2 linked regions of the Bosea vaviloviae genome follow. Each later gene encodes a partner of the first gene's protein in a complex. Links are inferred from orthologs where the notes say so. Each region holds a gene or a part of one and is shown in the gene's direction. Other genes may lie near its edges.

The links.
Region 2: the proteins of BHK69_RS20810 (region 1) and dnaN are in contact, whole or in part, in a solved structure (PDB 1OK7), measured with the Escherichia coli proteins. The link is inferred for Bosea vaviloviae from one-to-one orthologs.

The regions. Positions count from the first base shown.
Region 1 is NZ_CP017147.1:4,545,268-4,548,525, forward strand. Bases 200-3,143 are described here. They hold BHK69_RS20810 (DNA polymerase IV), read left to right. Parts: upstream 200-964; coding sequence 965-2,323; downstream 2,324-3,143. Other genes in these bases: BHK69_RS20800 (response regulator), read right to left, coding at 200-538; BHK69_RS20805 (DUF3572 domain-containing protein), read left to right, coding at 678-968; BHK69_RS20815 (cell envelope integrity EipB family protein), read right to left, coding at 2,280-3,131. Also shown: BHK69_RS20795 (PleD family two-component system response regulator), read right to left, coding at 1-149; more of BHK69_RS20800, read right to left, coding at 167-199. UniProt on the Escherichia coli protein: Poorly processive, error-prone DNA polymerase involved in translesion repair and untargeted mutagenesis. Copies undamaged DNA at stalled replication forks, which arise in vivo from mismatched or misaligned primer ends.
Region 2 is NZ_CP017147.1:1,188,706-1,191,819, forward strand. Bases 127-2,926 are described here. They hold dnaN (DNA polymerase III subunit beta), read left to right. Parts: upstream 127-868; coding sequence 869-1,984; downstream 1,985-2,926. Other genes in these bases: dnaA (chromosomal replication initiator protein DnaA), read left to right, coding at 127-716; recF (DNA replication/repair protein RecF), read left to right, coding at 2,000-2,926. Also shown: more of dnaA, read left to right, coding at 1-126; more of recF, read left to right, coding at 2,927-3,114. UniProt on the Escherichia coli protein: Confers DNA tethering and processivity to DNA polymerases and other proteins. Acts as a clamp, forming a ring around DNA (a reaction catalyzed by the clamp-loading complex) which diffuses in an ATP-independent manner freely and bidirectionally along dsDNA.

The DNA.
Region 1 (3,258 bases):
ACGATGTCCGCCTCGCCGCGTTCGCAGATCGCCAGCGCCTCGATTCCATTCAGCGCGGTCACGACGTCGAAATACTCCGCTGAAAGCTTCGCCTCCAGCAGCTTCACATTGGTGACGATGTCGTCGACGACGAGGACACGGGCTGACATGGTTTGCTTTCGAAGCCTCAGGCTGGGCCAGCGTAGGCGCGGACGGTCTCCAGGAATTTCGCAACCGAGATCGGCTTGGAGAGGTAAGCCTCGCAGCCTCCCTCACGAATACGTTCTTCGTCACCCTTCATCGCAAAAGCCGTCACCGCGATGACAGGGATGGATTTGAGGGTGTCATCCTCCTTGATCCATTTGGTGACTTCGAGCCCCGAGACCTCGGGAAGCTGGATGTCCATCAAAATCAGATCGGGATGATGCGCGCGCGCGAGTTCGATCGCCTCGATGCCATCGGCAGTCTTCAGCGTCGCATAGCCATGCGCTTCAAGCAAATCATTGAAGAGCTTCATGTTGAGCTCATTGTCCTCGACGATCAAAACCGTCTTCATCATGCCGCCCTTCAATCGCGCCACTGACAGGCCGTCTCGATCCTGCCATCACAAGTTGGCGGCCTCATTCACAGATTACGTTAGCATGAGAGCCGTTGACGAAACGCAAACCTGAAGCTCGATTCAGAAGGCAGCTCCCGCCATGGCAAGACCCCCCTCCGTCGAGGACGCTGAACATCTCGCGCTGCGCGCGCTGGGCTTCCTCGCTGCAGATCCGGCGCGTCTGGAGCCCTTTCTGGCCCAAACCGGCCTCGGCCCCTCGAATCTGAGGGCTGCGGCGCAAGAGCCCGGTTTCCTCGTCGCGGTGCTCGACCACCTCGCCGGCAGCGATTCGCTGCTCTTGGAGTTTGCCGGAAATTTAAGCTTGAATCCGGAAATCGTCGCGCAAGCGCGTGGGCGGCTCGCCGGGCCGCCAATGGACGAGGCCCCGTGATCGACCGGGCCGCCCAGCCCGCGCGGCGTGTGTTCTGCCGCGATTGCCTCATCGATCATGAGGAGGCAATCGCCGCACTGCGTCGCTGCCCGGCTTGCGGCTCACCCCGGCTGCTGCGGCATCCCGAGCGCGACGCCCTGAGCCTTGCCCATATCGACTGCGACGCCTTCTATGCGGCGATCGAGAAGCGCGACGATCCCACGCTGCTCGACAAACCGGTGATCATCGGTGGCGGCAAGCGCGGCGTGGTCTCGACGGCCTGCTATATCGCCCGGACCTATGGCGTGCGCTCGGCGATGCCGATGTTCAAGGCGCTGGAGGCCTGCCCCGAGGCCGTGGTCGTCAAACCGAACATGGCGAAATACGTCGCGGTCGGGCGCGAGGTCAGGCGATTGATGCAGGAGCTGACACCGCTGGTCGAGCCGCTCTCGATCGACGAGGCCTTTCTCGACCTCGCTGGAACCGAGCGCCTGCATCACGCCAGCCCCGCCATCACGCTCGCGCGCTTCGCCAAGCGGATCGAGAGCGAGATCGGGATCAGCATCTCCGTCGGCCTGTCCTATGCCAAGTTCCTGGCCAAGGTCGCCTCCGACATGGACAAGCCGCGCGGCTTCTCCGTCATCGGGCGGGCGGAGGCCGTCGCATTTCTAGCGAGCAAGCCGGTCAGCCTCATCCCCGGCGTCGGCCAGGCGAGTGCAGCCAAGCTAGCCGAATCCGGTTACCGCCTGATCGGCGATCTGCGCGAAGCACCGATCGACAAGCTCTTCCGCTTGGCCGGCAAGGATGGGCCGCGACTGAAGAAGCTCGCCAACGGCATCGACGAGCGCCAGGTCACGCCCGACCGCGAGACCAAGAGCGTGTCCAGCGAAACCACGCTCGACGTCGATCTTTCGCGCTTCGAGGATCTCGAGCCGGTGCTATGGCGGCTCTGCGAGAAGACCTCGAAACGCCTCAAGGCCCAGGCGCTCGCAGGCCGGACCATCACCATGAAGCTGAAGACGGCGGATTTTCACGCGATCACGCGCGCCAGCCGCCTGCCGGAGCCGACACAACTGGCAGCCAGGCTGTTCGCCGCCGGGCGCGACCTGCTCAAGCGCGAATGCAACGGCCAGCGCTATCGGCTGATCGGCATCGGCGCGAGCGACTTCAGCGCACCCGAGGAAGCCGACCATGGCGACCTCGCCGATGTCGCGACGCCCAGGCTGAAGGCGATGGAGGGCGCGCTCGACGCGCTGCGCGCCCGCTTCGGCGATGCATCGATCGGCAAGGGCCTCAGTCTGCGCGGCCCACAGCGGACCAGCGGCGCGAGCGTTACTTCGCGCAATCCTGCTTCGGAAGAAGATCCAGACGCGTGAGCGTGCCGCGCAGGGCGAAGCTGCCATAATCGAGCTTGATCGCGCCGGTCACGCCATTCTCATAAAGCTCGAAGGAAATGGTGTAAGATGGCGTAGTCTCGCCGGAATCGACCTTGAAATAAGAGATCGACACCGGCCAGCGCGCCAGCGTCTCGAACTCCGGCCGCTGCAGCGGCGCCTCGGAGGGCTTGGCCTCGATCCGCTTCCCGATCACCGAGAGCGTGTCATAGACCTCCTTGCCGCTATTGGCGCCGTCATAGAGGCGCACGTTCAGCGTGGTCTTGCCGGCACGCGCCGCCTCGATCACCGCCTTCATCTGCGCGTTCGGGAACAGGGCGTCCGTCGTCTGGCGCACCGTCTCGGGCTTGGGCGCGCTGAGCTTGATCTCGTAGCCGCCACCGGATTTCTGGACCGACCCGTCGACGATCTCGGCCGGCGCGCCGCCCGCCGAGCTTTCAGTCTTGAAGCGGTAGCTCGCCCCGTCGCCTGCCTCGAAGCTCGTCGTGCGCGCATCGATAGTGCGCGGGCCGCCCTCGCTGCTGCTCACCTGCGTGACCTGGCGGAAGGAGAGTACGTAACCCTCGCAGGCATCGCCGGTGAAATCGAAGGCGATGCGGCCGCGCGCCGCCTCGATGCTGGTGGCAGGCTTGTCGTCGTCGAGCACGAGATCGTAGACCGCGCGATGGGGCGCCAGAACCACGCGCCCAACCGATTGCGGCTGGGCCGAGGCGCCGACGCTCGCCAGCACGGCGGCCGTGCTCAGGATACTCGCCAGGGTACTCGCAAGGCCAAATCCGTTCATGCTCATGACACTTGCCGCTTTGTTAGGTGATCGAACGAATCTAGGTGCATTGCAGCGGTGGCGCAAACAAGGCGGAAGGCCGCCTTCGCGAACGCCGGTCCGAGCCGCCTTGCGAGCATATCGGGGCTGCTTG
Region 2 (3,114 bases), 3.4 Mb from region 1 along the record:
ATGATGTGCAGTTCATCCAGGGCAAGTCGATCCAGCAGGAGTTCGGCCATACGATCAATGCGCTGATCGACGCCGGCAAGCAGATCGTCGTGGCCGGTGACAGGCTGGCCAACGACCTCGAGGCCCTGGACGAGCGCATCCGCTCGCGCCTGGGCGGCGGACTCGTGGTCGAGGTCGGCGATCTCGACGAGACGCTGCGCGGCAAGATTCTCGGCGGCCGGTTGGCGGCGCTGCACGCCGCCCATCCGAATTTCCACGTCAATCCCGATGTCGTCGCCTATGTCGCTTGCGTCGTCGCCACCAATGGCCGCGATCTCGACGGCGCCGCCAACCGCTTGCTCGCCCATGCCACGCTGTCTGGCCAGGCGGTCACCCTGGAAACGGCGGAGGCCGCGATCCGCGATCTGGTGCGGACCCGCGAGCCGCGCCGCGTCAAGATCGAGGACATCCAGAAGCTGGTCGCGACGCGCTACAATGTCAGCCGGGCCGATATCCTTTCGGAGCGGCGGACGGCGGCGGTGGTGAAGCCGCGCCAGATCGCGATGTATCTTTCCAAGGCGCTGACCCCGCGCTCCCTGCCCGAGATCGGCCGCCGTTTCGGCGGGCGCGACCACACCACGGTGCTGCATGCGGTACGCAAGATCGAGAAGCAGATCACCGAGGATCGCATGCTCCATGACGAGGTCGATCTGCTGAAGCGCATGCTGCAGGAGTGAGCGGCGGGCATTGAAGCCCCTCCGCCCGCATTGATTGTGATTGCCGGCGCGCCTGCCCTTGCGCCGGTGGCGCGCCTCCGGCAATGTCGCGGGCCATTCCGCCGCCCGCGCCTCCTTGGCCCGGGCGCAATCACGCCAGAAGACTAAGAGATATGAAGGTCACGGTCGAACGTTCCACGCTGCTGAAGTCGCTGGGCCACGTGCATCGCGTGGTGGAGCGCCGCAACACGATCCCGATCCTGTCGAACCTGCTGCTCAGCGGAGCAGAGGCCGGCCTGAGGCTCAAGGCGACCGACCTCGATATCGAGGTCGTGGAAACGATCGCCGCCGATGTCGCCGAGCCCGGCGCGACGACCGTCCCGGCCCATACGCTGTACGATATCGTCCGCAAGCTGCCCGACGGCGCGCAGGTCTCGCTCGAGACGACCGGCGAGACCGGGCTGACCTTGCGCTCGGGCCGCTCGCGCTTCCAGCTCCAGACCTTGCCGGAAAGCGACTTCCCGGACATCACGGCCGGCGAGATGGCGCATCGCTTCGTGCTCCCGGCCGGCGAGTTCAAGCGCCTGATCGACAAGACGCAGTTCGCGATCTCGACCGAGGAGACGCGCTATTATCTGAACGGCATCTATCTCCACACGCTCGATGTCGAGGGCCGCAGCCTGCTGCGCGCGGTCGCCACTGACGGCCACCGCCTCGCCCGCGTCGACACCGCAGCGCCTGCCGGCGCTGCCGGCATGCCGGGCGTCATCATCCCGCGCAAGGCCGTCTCCGAAATCCAGAAGCTGCTGGAGGACGGCGAGACCGAAGTGGCGATCGAATTGTCCGCGACCAAGATCCGCGTCGCGACCCAGGCTGTGGTGCTGACCTCGAAGCTGATCGACGGCACCTTCCCGGATTATCAGCGCGTCATCCCCAGCGGCAACGACAAGCGATTGACCGTCGACAAGGGCGATTTCGCGGCCTCGGTCGATCGCGTCTCGACGATCTCCTCCGAGCGCGGCCGGGCCGTGAAGCTCTCCATGGCCGATGGCCGCATGACGCTCTCGGTCACCAATCCCGATTCCGGCTCGGCGACCGAGGAGATCGAGGTCGACTATGATTCGAGCCCGCTCGATATCGGCTTCAACGCCCGCTATCTGATGGATATCGCCGCCCAGCTCGATGGCGACACGGCCCTGCTCAAGCTGGCCGACCCCGGCTCGCCGACCGTGATCCAGGATCGCGAAGGCGCGTCTGCGCTCTATGTGCTCATGCCGATGCGGGTTTAGGCAGCGTTCGGTGCCGTGGCCGCCGTTGCGCGCCTGATCCTCCAGGATTTCCGTTCCTATGAGGCCCTCGATCTGACGATCGAGGGCCAAATCGTTGCGCTTGTCGGCGAGAACGGAGCAGGCAAGACCAATCTGCTGGAAGCACTTTCGCTGTTCGCGCCCGGGCGCGGCTTGCGCCGCGTCGACCTTGCCGACATGGCGCGCCAGGGCGGGCCGAGCTCCTTTGCCGTCTCGATCGCACTCGCCGATGACGGGCCGCGCCTCGGTATAGGGCTGAGCGAGCGCGACGGCGAGGGCAAGCGCAGCCGCCTCGCGCGCATAGACGGTGTGCCGGTCGGCTCGGCGCTGGCTTTCAGCGAGCATCTGCGCCTGGTCTGGCTGACGCCGGATGTCGACGGGCTGTTCAGGGGCGCCGCCGGCGACCGCCGCCGCTTCCTCGACCGGCTGGTGCTGGCGGTCGACCCGACGCATGCGGCCCGCTCGAACGCGCTGGAGCGCGCCTTGCGCTCGCGCAACCGCATCCTCGAGGAGACGCCGCATCAGACGCAATGGCTCGATGCCGTCGAGCGCGAGGTCGCCGAGCTCGGCGTCGCGGTCGCGGCCGCCCGCGCCGAGACGGTGGCGCGCTTGAGCGCGATCATCGAGGAGACCCGCGACGACACCTCGCCCTTCCCCGATGCGGCGCTGGCGCTGGCCGGCGAACTCGACACTCTGGTGGCGCAGCGGCCGGCGCTCGACGCCGAGGACGAGTACCGCGCCTTGCTGCGGCAGAATCGCGCCCGCGATCGCGCCGCCGGGCGAACGCTGATCGGGCCGCAGGCGTCGGATCTCGAAGTCCGCCACGGGCCCAAGGACATTCCCGCCGAGCTGGGCTCGACCGGCGAGCAGAAGGCGCTTCTGATCGGCCTCGTGCTCGCTCATGCCAGGCTCGTCGCGGCGATGAGCGGCATCACTCCGCTCGTGCTGCTGGACGAGATCGCCGCCCATCTCGACCCGCGCCGGCGGGCCGCGCTCTACGACGCCTTGCTCGCGCTCGGCTGCCAGGTCTGGATGACTGGGGCTGACCCGGCATTGTTCGCGGGTCTGCCGGAGGGCTCGGAACGTTTCCTGGTCAATGCCGGGCGCGTTGT